Regions from separate parts of the Peribacillus sp. FSL K6-5616 genome, predicted to be linked through region 3. Evidence: riboswitches for the same ligand, from Rfam matches in the RefSeq annotation. Region 3 holds a riboswitch; each other region holds the start of a gene.
What was found. Region 3 has a riboswitch for cyclic di-AMP ahead of MHB45_RS20885 (TrkH family potassium uptake protein). Riboswitches for the same ligand answer to the same signal wherever they lie in the genome.

Region 1 (4,487 bases), 1.0 Mb from region 3:
AATCTCCATATGCCCGGACATTTTCTTTAACGAGCTTCGCAATAGCTTCAGATGAAGCGCTCTCAAGCAGGACATTCAAATTGTATTCCCCACCATCGAATTGATGTTTCAATAATAAGATCGAATCCAAGGTATACGGAAGCGAATTGACGAATTCACGAAAATTGAGTCCATTAAAAAGGACAAACCGTTCGGAAGCCTGCATATACATGTATAAGATATCATTGCTATCATTCTTCATAACCTGACCCCCTCCGAGCTCTCAATCAATAATGTTATTTTATCAAACTTTTGGAGTTTCACGTAAGTTATATAACCCCAATATTAATCATCATCTGCATCGTTTAAATAACATGAATCAAAATCCATTTTAACCAATAGGAAAAAATATAGAATTCGAAGAATGGATCATGACTGGTTTTATCATTCATTCACTCATTTCATGTGGCCGCTCCCCTTTATGCTGATGATCCCCTGCGCAAAATACCCGACATTAGTCAAATCAACCGTAATTTAAAGCCTGAAGGTAGTTTCATTTCACAACACATGACCTTCTGGGAGGAAGAGGATATGATTTGGTTTTGGGGTAAACAATGAAAGGCTTTATGAATTTGGGGGTATTTTGACATCCAGGAAGACCCGTCAAGAAGTAGTTCCCTCCATAACACCTGAAGGAAGCAGATTTTTACAGTATCGAGAAAAATTAAGGAAGCGCTTTTTCATTCAATAAAAAAAATCCAGAGTGACATTTCACTCTGGATTTTTTGTATCAAGAAACTTGTTGTTCTAGTTCTTTTTTGGAAGGAGGGTTGAATTGACCTTCCCATTTAGAGATAACGATTGCCGCAAGTGAATTACCAATAACGTTTACCACTGTACGTCCCATATCAAGAATACGGTCGATACCGGCAATAAATGCTAGACCTTCAATAGGAATACCGACAGTTCCCAATGTCGCTAAAAGAACTACGAAAGATACACCTGGTACACCCGCAATCCCTTTGGATGTGATCATTAACACTAGCATTAGCGTGATTTGCTCATACATGCTTAAATCGATTCCATACATTTGAGCGATGAAGATAGCTGCTAACGCTTGGTATAATGTAGAACCATCAAGGTTAAAGGAGTATCCAGTCGGAATAACAAATGTAGCAATATGTTTCGGACATCCCGCTTTCTCCATTTTTTCCATGATTTTCGGAAGAACCGCTTCTGAACTTGCAGTAGAGAAAGCAAGAATCAATTCTTCTTTTAGAAGTTTAATCAAAGTAAAGATATTGAATCCTACAAATTTTGCAATAAGACCCAGAATGACAATTACAAAGAAGATCATTGTTCCGTAAACAGAAAGCGCTAACTTTCCTAACGGAATTAGAGATTCCAAACCGAACTTGGAGATAGTCACACCGATTAGTGCAAATACACCGATAGGAGCGAATTTCATGACCATGTTAGTTAGGTAGAACATTCCTTCAGCTACACCTTGGAAGAAACGGAATACTGGTTTACCCTTTTCACCGATGGCCGCAATACTTAGTCCAAACAACACGGAGAAGAAAATGATCGCTAGCATATCGCCTTCTACCATGGCTTTAACTGGATTGGATGGCACGATGTGTACAAGTGTATCTACGAACGATTCATGCTGCTTAGTTTCTGCTGTATCAACATATGTCGAGATATCAGTTTGTTCCAGGTTATTCATATTCACACCAGCACCAGGCTGGATGATATTCGCTGAAATTAAACCAACAGCAATCGCTATCATAGTTACGACAACAAAGTATGATAATGATTTAGCACCTAGTTTTCCTACCGCTTTCAAGTCACCTACACCGGCAACTGCAACGATAAGGCTGGATACGATGATCGGCACTACGATCATTTTAATCATTCGTAGGAAAATGTCTCCGAATGGCTGTAAAAAGCTTTGGGCCGACTCATTACCATAAAAAATGGCACCAACGATAATCCCTAGAATTAAACCAATGAAAATTTGGCTAGCTAAACTTAATTTGAATTTCTTCATTTACTTTCCTCACCTTCCATAAAGTCTTTGATGCAAAAACATTTTTGTCTCGGTAAGGGAAACAAGATACTAATAAAAAGAAAGTAATTTTTCTTTTTTTGAAAAACTCTGTCTTTACGCCGAAAAAAAAGACACTTCATGTGTCGATTTCTTATTGGCGTGAATATTCACACATGTTCCCTTAAAGACGCTGACGAGGTTAGCTGTCGGGTTAGGAATTGGAAACACAAATGCCCTTTCATTTCTGAATTCACCCCTAGCGGATAAAATCCACAAAAATGGGTCCCCCGTTCTTGGAATAAGATTAAGCGAGTTAACTTATAATAAAATATTATACTAAAAATGATAATCTGTAAATATTTATTCGCATCAGTTCTAGAAAAAATCTTTTAATATGTCTGAATATTCTGCATTAAAGGCTGTTGTATCTATAATTACGTTTCCCGATTTTTAATCAAATAAGTTATATTGATATAATTAATTCCTAATTTAACATCACCTCTCTTGTGAAAAAAGCGGTTATTTTTCCAGAATGCCAAGTAACAGATATCTTACTTTTTCCCTAGAGGTGAATTTTTTATAAGTTCTAGCTTTCACTTTTTCAAATTGAATCGGGGTTATAAAATAAGAATGGTTCTTCACTGCCGCATTCGACTCCAGCAGGATGACGTCACCTACAGACGGTCCCTTTATGATTTCTTGCTTCCCTTCAGCCTTAAGACCTTTTGTAATGTAATGTTTATCCACATGGCCTTTATTAGTCAACTTGTAAATATAAGGCTGCTTTTGGTATTGTACGGCCTCTATCGGAATGGAGGGTACACCGGCTTTCTCATTGGTTATTACAGTAAGATTCACTTTCGATCCCACCAACAATGGTTCAGTTTCTTCGCCTTCCGGTTCGATTAAAGCCTGAAATGGAAATCTGTTATCTTTTTTTAATGATGGTTCTTCAGCGGGATAGGAATGGATACGGCCTATCTTCCCTTTCAATGCCTTTTTTGAATCAGAGGAACTTGCTTTTATAGTCATGCCCACTTCAGCCTTTTTCATTTCCTCTTCGGAGAAATCCCCTTCAATTGCCATATTTGTCGAAACAATGGATATAATGGGATTATTCAGGTTTTTATTGATATTTTTAACGACACCATCAGCCTCGCTAGTCGTTACAATTGCACTGGACTGCTGCTCAATCGAACTTAATTTAGCATCAAGCATTTTTACTTTTTCATCCAACCTGTTTTTTTCTAGTTCCTGCTTGTACATTTCTTGCTCAATGTTACTTTTAATAAGATCTGAAGAGCTTGTCGTTATATCAATATTCAAGTTCTTTTCCACCGATTCATCAATTGCAGCTTCAGGTTCACTGGTCACGGTCCCCTGATAAGACCTCAACTTCCCTATGTATTCCTCAATCCCTGCAATTTCCCCCTCGGCGGCCGTTTTCTCCGCTTCCAAATTCGTCTTAAGCGCATCAAGTTCGGTCGTCGTAAACTCAAACAACGAGGAGCCAGCCGTAATCGCATCGCCTTCTTTTACAAGGAATTTCTTAAAATCATTTTTCTTGGCATCAAAATAAATATCATACTCTTCTACTGGTTTAATTACCCCATTTGTTTGAATAGTATCCGTAATTGTATCTTTTTTTACCTTAGTCCAGTTTTCAACGAAAACCGTCCGTTCCACTTTGCTTTCTTTTTTTTCAATAAGGTATAAGTTAACGGTTATTAACACTATCGACGCAATGGAGACCGCCGCTATTTTCCATTTACCGCTCATTCATTTCACCCGCTTTATACAAATACGCCTACTTGGATGTATCCTAAAAAGGCTTTAACAAACCATGTGGCCAAATAGAATAGAACAATCATTAAAAGGACCAAATAATTATTACGTTCTGTAAATTCCTTTAAATAAAAATATTGCAGAGCAATAATAAGAAATTGAAAAATGGTAATTCCGCTGAAAAAGTGAATGAAATAATCACTTCTGAGAAAATACTGACTGATGATCCCCAATGAAAAAGGATTGGCATCGCTGCCTAAATCCATTAAAACGAATAAGGGAATCAATAATGTTTTTTCTATTAATTGCAAGCCAAAAAGAATCATTTGAACGATAACTAATTTTATATAGGGGATATCAGTAACGATCCAAAAGAATAGAGCTGCTAAAAATATGTATATGGAAGGGTCGATTATTCCTGTTATTATATTGCCGCTCAAAATCAGCAACTTTGCTGCTTCGAATTCATTGGCGCTCATCTTCGTGATTTCTTTGGAGAATGATTCTGAACCAATGCCAAAATATCCCCCAACGGCGAATACTATAAGACTAACAAAATATAAAACTATTAATTTCAATCCAAACTTTGTGACTGCCTCTGCATTTTGCAGCTGATAACGACTCCGATAAGGCTCTAAAATGCCCTTTAACAATCCGACCTGGTACACCA
Region 2 (4,487 bases), 3.8 Mb from region 3:
CCAATCAACAACGCGAAGGAAAACGGATTGGTGCTGGATAGGGTTTTCACGAAAAAAGGAAGCGTATGGAAAATTCATTTATACAGAGTCATGTGAAAAGGGGGGAATAGAATGAATTCACCGATTGTAACGATTGTTGTACCTTGTTATAACGAAGAAAGCGTTTTGCAGGAAACCATTTCCCAGCTTTGTGGATTGATGAGGGGGTTGGTCGATGAAAATGTTGTTTCCGGTCAAAGTAAAATTTTGTTGGTCGATGATGGGAGCAAGGATCAAACGTGGAAGATCATTTATAAAGAAACGATTAATAATGAATATGTTCGTGGGCTAAAGCTTTCCCGGAATGCTGGACATCAAAATGCACTTCTGGCAGGGTTGTTTACAGCCAAGGAAGCCTCGGATTGTGTGATTTCCATTGATGCAGATTTACAGGATGATATTCAGGTCATCCCGGAATTCATTCGGAAATTCAATGAAGGATGTGAAATCGTATATGGTGTCCGCCAGAAAAGGGACCTTGATTCATTCTTTAAACGAACATCTGCAACAGGTTTTTATAAATTGATGAACAAGATGGGGGTCAACCTTGTCTATAATCATGCCGATTTCCGGCTAATGAGCAAAAGGGCGATCGCGGAGTTGGAACGCTTTGATGAAACGAATCTTTTTTTACGGGGGATTGTACCGCTTATTGGGTTTAAGACGGACTCTGTTTATTATGACCGTAAAGAAAGATTGGCTGGGGAAACGAAATATCCATTTAAGAAGATGGTTGCTTTTGCACTTGATGGCATTACTTCCTTTTCAGTTACACCAATCCGGCTGGTATTATGGCTAGGATGTCTTTCCTTTTTCATTAGCTTACTCTTTGGGTCTTACTTTTTATGGTTGAAATTTTATGGGCAGACCGAAACTGGATGGACCTCATTGATCACCTCCATATGGTTGATCGGTGGACTACAGTTGATTGCTGTCGGCTTGATTGGGGAGTATATAGGTAAAATCTATAATGAATCCAAACGCCGGCCTAAATATATTGTTGATCTTGATCTATTTAATCCGCTCGATTTAAAAAAACGGGAGCAACTAGACAATGAACGGAACAGTATTGAAAAACTATCTAAAACAAACTAACTCCTTTATCCGCTTTTTATTGGTCGGAATAGTCAATACAGCGGTTGGACTTTCCATCATGCTTTTTCTCATGAATGTTCTTGAATTATCTTACTGGATCTCCACCTTTATCGGCAATGGTACGGGAGCTGTAACGAGTTTTCTTTTGAACAGGACTTTTACCTTTAAAAGCGATATAGAATGGCGTCGAGGAGTTGCCCGTTTCTTTTGCGTCATCCTGATTTGTTATTCCGCCGCTTATTCTATAGGCCAAGCCATTGCAGAATCACTGGAAGGAACCGTTCATTTATCCATACAACAAAATTTGGCTGTTCTGATAGGAACAATTTTTTATACAGTGCTTAACTATCTTGGCCAGAAATACTTTGTCTTTAAAAAAAGCAATTTGAGGCCAATTCAAGAAGGAAGGAACTGATTAGCGTAGATCAGTGGAATAATGCCCCCGATTGGACGGGAATTAATAATGGAATCGGAAAGAGAAAATTCTGATTTAATGACTATCCAAGCTGGGGCAGATCTGTTTTACTTGATCCATCACGTTCCATGTGGTGATCATTTTTCCTTTTTGGAAATGTATCTTTTGTTCATTGTCCTCTTTAATATCCCTTTTAGACGTTTACTTTCCTCCTTTCCTACCTTCGAATCATGTGTATGCATGACTTTTGTTATATAAGTCAAGAATAAAGCCTCGTTTATAAATAATAATTCTATTTCTGTGCAAAATTTTCATTTACTTTTCCATTTCACGGGAGTATGATAATCAACAGTTTCATATTTCTAAATCGCTTAAACCTTATGGTGCGGGGGACCCGTTATTGGGATTGTTTTTACAATCCAAGGGGTGAATCCTTTAAAAGGTAGGGCTACTCTTAGGTCCGAATCCGACAGCTAACCTCGTAAGCGTTATATGAGAAGGAAGGTGGAGCTTGTTAGACAAAAAAATTGATGTCTACAGGTCTATTTAGCTATGACTTGTAGGCATTTTTGTGTTCCGTCTCGTTTTTTGCTACAGCTGGGAAACATAAACTTATAAATTAAACTGGTGGTGAATTCTTGATGTTATCTTCTATAAAGAGGTTCTTGATCGGGAGACCTTTAAAATCGAATGCACTTGGTGAACAAAAGCTTAATAAAACAAAGGCGTTGGCGATATTATCTTCCGATGCTTTGTCTTCGGTTGCATATGGGCCGGAGCAAATATTGATTGTCCTGATCACGGTCGGTGCTGCGGCATTCTGGTATTCAATCCCCATCGCGATTGGAGTATTGATCCTGTTAACCGCTTTGATTTTGTCCTACAGACAAATCATTTTCGCTTATCCACATGGCGGGGGAGCCTATGTGGTTTCAAAAAACAATTTAGGTGTCAATCCAGGGTTGATAGCTGGAGGATCCTTATTGGTCGATTATATATTAACTGTCGCGGTAAGTGTTTCTGCTGGTACGGATGCCATCACGTCCGCTTTTCCCGGCCTGCATGATTATAATGTCCTCATAGCCATTATTTTCGTCATCCTACTTACTATCTTGAACCTTAGGGGGGTTACGGAATCGGCCTCTGTCTTGGCCTATCCGGTGTACCTATTCGTTTTAGCCTTGTTCATCTTGATTGGGGTTGGAATTTACAAGATTCTGACGGGAGGAATCTCACCGGAATTGCATGCGTCAATCGGGACTCCGGTAGCCGGCATCAGTTTATTTATACTGCTAAGAGCATTTGCATCAGGAAGCTCCGCATTGACAGGAGTTGAAGCGATTTCCAATGCAATCCCGAACTTTAAAGATCCAGCACCGAATAATGCTGCAAAGACATTAATAGCGATGGGTTCCTTACTAGCTGTTTTGTTTTCGGGAATCGTATTCTTAGCCTATTATTTAAGCATTGTTCCTAGCGCAGAGGTAACGGTCGTCTCCCAGATTGCTGAAGAGATCTTTGGACGGAATTTCATGTATTTCTTCATTCAAGGTACAACTGCATTGATCTTGATACTTGCAGCAAATACTGGATATTCGGCTTTCCCTTTGCTTGCGGTAAATCTGGCAAAAGGATAAATTCATACCAAGGGCGTTTACGATCAGAGGGGACCGTTTAGGGTATTCCAATGGAATTATCATACTTGGACTTGCATCCATCATCTTGATAGTCGCATTTGAAGGACATACGGAAAATCTCATTCCGCTTTATGCGGTTGGTGTATTCATCCCATTTACGTTATCCCAGACCGGGATGATTGTTAAATGGATTCGCGAAAAGCCAAAAGGCTGGATGATGAAATTAACCATTAATTCAATTGGTGCCATAATTAGCTTTATCGTCACGATGATATTCTTTTTAACCAAATTTAGTCAGGTTTGGCCCGTTTTGATTTTTTTACCTATCATCATTTTAATTTTTCATCGAATTAGAAATCATTATGAAGCAGTTGGAGACTAACTAAGGATTACAACATGTGAGCCGATCTTACCAATTGAAGGAAATATCATCATTGTACCTGTTGCGGGTATAACTCATGTGGTTGAGAACTCTTTAAATTATGCAAAATCTCTATCTGCACATCAGGTCATTGCCGTTTATGTCGCTTTTGAAAGAGATGATGAAAAGAAATTCGAAGAAAAATGGAAAAAATGGCAGCCGGATGTAAGGCTCGTTACACTGAATTCTTATTACAGAAGTATCATTCAGCCACTAACTAAATTTGTGGATACAGTAGAACATAAGGCTAGTGAATCCAATTATAAAGTTACGGTGATCATCCCCCAATTCATTCCGAAGAAGGGCTGGCACAATATACTTCATAACCAATCAAGTTTACTGATTCGCGCTTACTTACTTTATAAAAGAAATGTGGTTGTTACGACAGTGCCATATCATTTAAAGAAGTAAGTTCCATATCTTATAGAACAGAATGTAGACAAATTCGATTTTCATCGAGTTTGTCTACATTTTTTTATGGCTTATACAATTTGGACGTGGATTTCCGCTCAAGAAACTCGCTATCCGCGGGCGGTGGGCGAGCCTCCTCGGCTTGCGCGGAGTTGAAGTTGTGTTGGTTTGGGAACATCATTTGATGAAAGATAAGTTTTCCGTCTACAAATGTGGGTCACGGTTTACATGATTGGGCCTACGTATTTTTAATGGATTATACAATTGGACGTTGATTGGAACGTAGGGCACTCGCTTTCCGCGGGCGGTCCGCGAGCCTCCTCGTCTAACGCCTGCGGGGTCTCCCAAGACGCGCTTTTCCTGCAGGAGTCTCGTACCTTCCGCTACAATCAGCTTTGTTATAGCATTTAGTTAGAAACCATACTTGAGGAGTTTTGGAACATCATTTGATAAAAGATAAGTTTTCCGA
Region 3 (4,487 bases):
TCGGATTACATCTTTTCCTTCGCTTCTATCTCTGCATCACCAACGGAATAATACCTGCTCTTGGAGGTCTTCATACTAAGCATCGACAACCATATGGATAAAGCGAACATGATCAAGGAACCTGAAATCACCACGAACCGAATCGAAATGAAATGGGCTGAAACACCAACGATTGCGGTAGTAATGATGATCAATAAAGCTTCTAACAAGCCAAAAACACTTCCGACCCTGCCCATGATTTCCACCGGAATATTATTTTGATAAAAGGTTTGAAAGCCAGTGTTGGCAAAAGCCAATGAAAAGGCAATGATGAAAAATCCGATGGCGGCCAGTGAAAAGGAATTCGAAAAGGCAAAAATCATATAACCTATCGAGACAAATAAAGATCCAAGACCAATCATGTGCGAGATTTTCACTTTACTGATGAATACGGCATTGACTATGGCACCAGCAATGATGCCTGCCCCGGCGACGCTTACAAGGAATCCGTAATCGCTGTCCGTTAAAAGGAGCACGGCCTTGGCAAACGCAGCTTCTTGGGAATCGATGGCCGTTTCCATCACCACCATGCAGCTGAATAAGAAATAAATGAGCATGATATAGGAAGATTTCCGGCTGAAGTCCAGAACGATGCCCCAATCCTTTTTCATGATGGCCCAAGACAGGTAATGATTGGATTGTTCAAGGCGATGATCCTTTTCAAGATTAGGCATGAATAGAGTGATGATACCGGATAACAATAAGGCAGCCGCGTTAATATAAATCGCTAAAACGGGCGTACCGATCAAGAAAAGGATACCCGCTAGCGCCGGTCCAATCAAAAAAGCTCCAGAATCCATTAAGCTTCGTAATGAATTAAATCGTTTCCTCTGTTCAATGGGTATTAATTTTGTTATATATGACCTAGATGCTGTTCCGAACATGGCCCCTGCCATATTGATCACGAAGACAAGGGAATACATGACCCAAATAGAAGAAGTCAAAGGCAGCAAGACTATGAATACCGTGCGAAATAGGTCAAGTGCCGCCATCAGGTTCCGCTTATTTATCCGGTCGATCACGCTCCCTGCCCACACATTCGTAAATATGGCAGCCATCGGTTTAACGATATAAAGTCCAGCTACCGCCAAGGCTGAATCAGTCATATCCAGAACGATTAAATTAAGGGCAATGAAATAAACCCAAGAACCGAAGTTGGAGATACCTATTCCGCACAAAAGAATGGAAGGGTATTTCCAGGATACCAATGCATTTCTTAATGTCATCGCTTCTCCCCCTTTGTCCGTACATATAAAACCCCGTCCCCAAGCAATCCGTCTCGGGACGGATCAATTTGATGCCACCTTCATGTGTCACCATACATCCCCAACAATCCTCGGCTGCTCTCGGAAAGTGATCATTTCATTTTACTTTTCTCTTCTCTACGTCCATATTGGTATTACTAAATTTTAACATTTTCGGACCGAAACTGTATATAACGCAAAAAAACTCATTCAAAATAAATGAGTTTAAAAGCAAACAAGATATGGATTTTTCGCTCAGCGTTCCTGGATAGAACACAGGGAATTACAATAATTGAATACCGCAAATGAATGTTGGAATCAGTTGATTTACCTTGGGGAAAACAATTTTAAAAACGGATTCTTTTTCTTATCCGTTATCCTTAATTCATTCATGATGATTTGATCCTCATGATCGGCTATCCATTTCCTTAGTGCATCTTTATCCTGGCATTGTGTTAAATATGTTTGGCCACCCTTGCCTGTAGCATTAATAACATATCTATTGAACGTCTTCTCCATAATTGCCCGCCTTTTTAATAAAATGTATTGAATTTAACTAATAATGTACTGCTTTTTTCTTTATCTTTTACAAAAGAAACATAATATATCTACTACAAATTTTGATTGGCAATAGCATGTTCTGCTTGAAATTATTGAATAAAGTACATCGATGCCGGTTATCATAATTGGATTAATCGAACCTATCATAATGTGCTAACTAATATTTGTCAATACGTTTTCTAAATGTAAATAAAACGTAAATTTTCAGTTTTGTTAAAGAAATATATTTTTATGATTTAGGGGTTTACAACTGCTAAATGATGGGAGTAGAATACGTTTATCAATTTAATGCATTTCGGCCAAAACTCATGGTAAATGAGTACGGAGGACCCAATCATTTGGGGTTAATTCTGCCTTGCAGAAGGGATGAGATCAGCTCTTTCGCCATCCTACCCGTCAGCTAACTTCGTCGGCTAAAGCGAAGGAGGTCATAAGACCGCCTATTTCGGAAGCTTTTTTTGCACGCTTTTTGTGGCAATACAGCTATACGATGTTTTCGCAGGTCTTTTTATTATGCTTTTAAAAAGATTCGAAAAGCAGATGGTTGATTAAAAGTCATACAGTAGGGATGATCAATTTGATAAAAGCAAAAAATTTGTTAGATCCGCCAAAAATACTTGTACTCGGCTTTGTCATCCTGATACTTATCGGGTCCTATTTATTGACCCTGCCGATTTCCACTGAAAGTGGGAATGGTCTTTCTTTTCTGGATGCTTTATTCACCGCAACATCCGCTACTTGTGTAACAGGGCTTGTCGTAGTGGATACGGGATCGACTTTCACCACTTTTGGTGAGTTGGTCATCTTAACACTGATTCAGATAGGCGGATTAGGGTTCATGTCATTTGCGACGTTTTTCTTTTTCCTTCTAGGCAAAAAGATTTCCTTAAAAGGCAGGTTACTCTTGCAGGAGTCCTTAAATAATCTATCCATGGCGGGTGTAGTCAGATTAGTGAAACGGCTTTTAATTTTCACGGCCATCATTGAAGGTGTGGGTGCCCTTATCTTATCGATTCGCTTTTCTTTTGACATGCCAACCGGCAAAGCGATCTATTACGGGGTTTTTCATTCCATCTCGAATTTCAATAATGCCGGCTTTGATTTAATGGGTGAATTCAGGAGCTTGACCCCATATGTATCCGATCCCTTCGTAACCCTTACCGTCGTCTTCCTCATCACGTTTGGCGGGATAGGCTTTATCGTGATGAATGAACTATACGAATATCGTGACACCCATCGTTTATCCGTACATACGAAGGTGGTTCTGATGACTAGCTTGATCCTTACAATCACAGGTGCAATTTTAATCTTTTTATTCGAGTTCGGTAACGCCAAGACATTGCAGCCTTTATCTTTCATGGGTAAAACGTTATCGTCTTTATTTCAATCGGTTTCACCAAGGACGGCAGGCTCCAATACGTTGAATATCCCTGATTTGACCCAGCCTACATTACTGCTCATCATCTTCTTGATGTTCGTTGGGGCTTCACCCGGATCGACTGGCGGCGGGATTAAAACGACTACATTGGCCACGCTTGTCGGAACGGTTTGGTCACAGATCAAGGGAAAGGGTGATGTGGTCTTGTTCCGCCACCGCATCGTGAGTGAAACGATCTTTAAAGCATTATCCGTTACGTTCATTGGTGTATTCATGGTTTCAATCATCTCCATTCTGCTGACAATCACTGAAAGCGGAACTGACTTTTTGATGATTTTGTTCGAAGCCACTTCAGCTTTTGCCACCGTGGGGCTTTCAATGGGTTTGACCCCAGAATTATCACCGGTTGGCCGGCTGCTCATCATTTTCACGATGTTTGCAGGCCGTGTTGGCCCTTTGACTTTGGCCTTTGCTATCGCCATGAGGCGCAAGCCAGATCCGTTCCGACGTCCAAAAGGGAAAATCATGATTGGTTAATAATCAATGAAGGAGTGTAAAAGATGGGAAAACGACAATACGCCGTGATAGGTTTAGGCAGATTTGGAACCAGTGTGGCCCATAGATTATATACGGCAGGCCAAGAGGTTTTGGGTATTGATGTGAACGAGGAAAGAGTCGAGAATGCGGAACTGAACGTTACCCATGCAGTCATGGCGGATACGACCGAAGAAGAGACATTGAAAGCAATCGGAATCCGTAATTTCGATTGTGTCATCGTAGCCATCGGAAATGACATGCAATCGAGCATTTTAACTACCTTGCTTTTAAAAGAGCTTGGGATCAAAAAGGTCATTGCCAAAGCACTTAATAAAAATCACGGTCAGGTGCTCACAAAAGTCGGTGCCGACTGGGTCATCTATCCTGAGAGGGATATGGGGGAACGGGTCGCGAATCAGCTCCTTTCCCCTAACATGCTGAACTATATAGAGCTTTCTAAAGAATACAATATCGAGGAAATCATCCTCCCCATGAGCATGAAGGGAAAAAGCCTCAGGGAGCTTGATTTACGGGCAAAATATAATATCAGCGTCATTGCCATCGTGAGTAATGGAGAAATTATCATAGCACCGTCACCGGATCAGGATATCCATGAAAAAGATATGCTTTTAGTGGTTGGCAATAAAGAAGATCTGGCCGTCTTTGCCAATATTGAATAAAATCCGGCAGGTTCCGGCCCTTGCTCCTATTTTGAGGCTAATACATAC

Region 1: another riboswitch for cyclic di-AMP. It lies ahead of MHB45_RS26005 (cation:dicarboxylate symporter family transporter); the one in region 3 lies ahead of MHB45_RS20885 (TrkH family potassium uptake protein).
Region 2: another riboswitch for cyclic di-AMP. It lies ahead of MHB45_RS02275 (APC family permease); the one in region 3 lies ahead of MHB45_RS20885 (TrkH family potassium uptake protein).

The regions. Positions count from the first base shown of each region.
Region 1 is NZ_JBBOYT010000001.1:5,340,549-5,345,035, reverse strand. Features, by position in the region: gene MHB45_RS26010 (hypothetical protein) at 1-241, opposite strand, end outside; gene MHB45_RS26005 (cation:dicarboxylate symporter family transporter) at 770-2,032, opposite strand; cyclic di-AMP (ydaO/yuaA leader) riboswitch at 2,206-2,353, opposite strand; gene MHB45_RS26000 (efflux RND transporter periplasmic adaptor subunit) at 2,552-3,811, opposite strand; gene MHB45_RS25995 (hypothetical protein) at 3,826-4,487, opposite strand, start outside.
Region 2 is NZ_JBBOYT010000001.1:471,029-475,515, forward strand. Features, by position in the region: gene MHB45_RS02260 (DUF6044 family protein) at 1-96, shown strand, start outside; gene MHB45_RS02265 (glycosyltransferase family 2 protein) at 112-1,134, shown strand; gene MHB45_RS02270 (GtrA family protein) at 1,094-1,549, shown strand; cyclic di-AMP (ydaO/yuaA leader) riboswitch at 1,908-2,053, shown strand; partial or broken gene MHB45_RS02275 (APC family permease) at 2,191-4,018, shown strand.
Region 3 is NZ_JBBOYT010000001.1:4,312,557-4,317,043, forward strand. Features, by position in the region: gene MHB45_RS20875 (MFS transporter) at 6-1,265, opposite strand; gene MHB45_RS20880 (hypothetical protein) at 1,611-1,802, opposite strand; cyclic di-AMP (ydaO/yuaA leader) riboswitch at 2,132-2,274, shown strand; gene MHB45_RS20885 (TrkH family potassium uptake protein) at 2,422-3,759, shown strand; gene MHB45_RS20890 (potassium channel family protein) at 3,783-4,439, shown strand.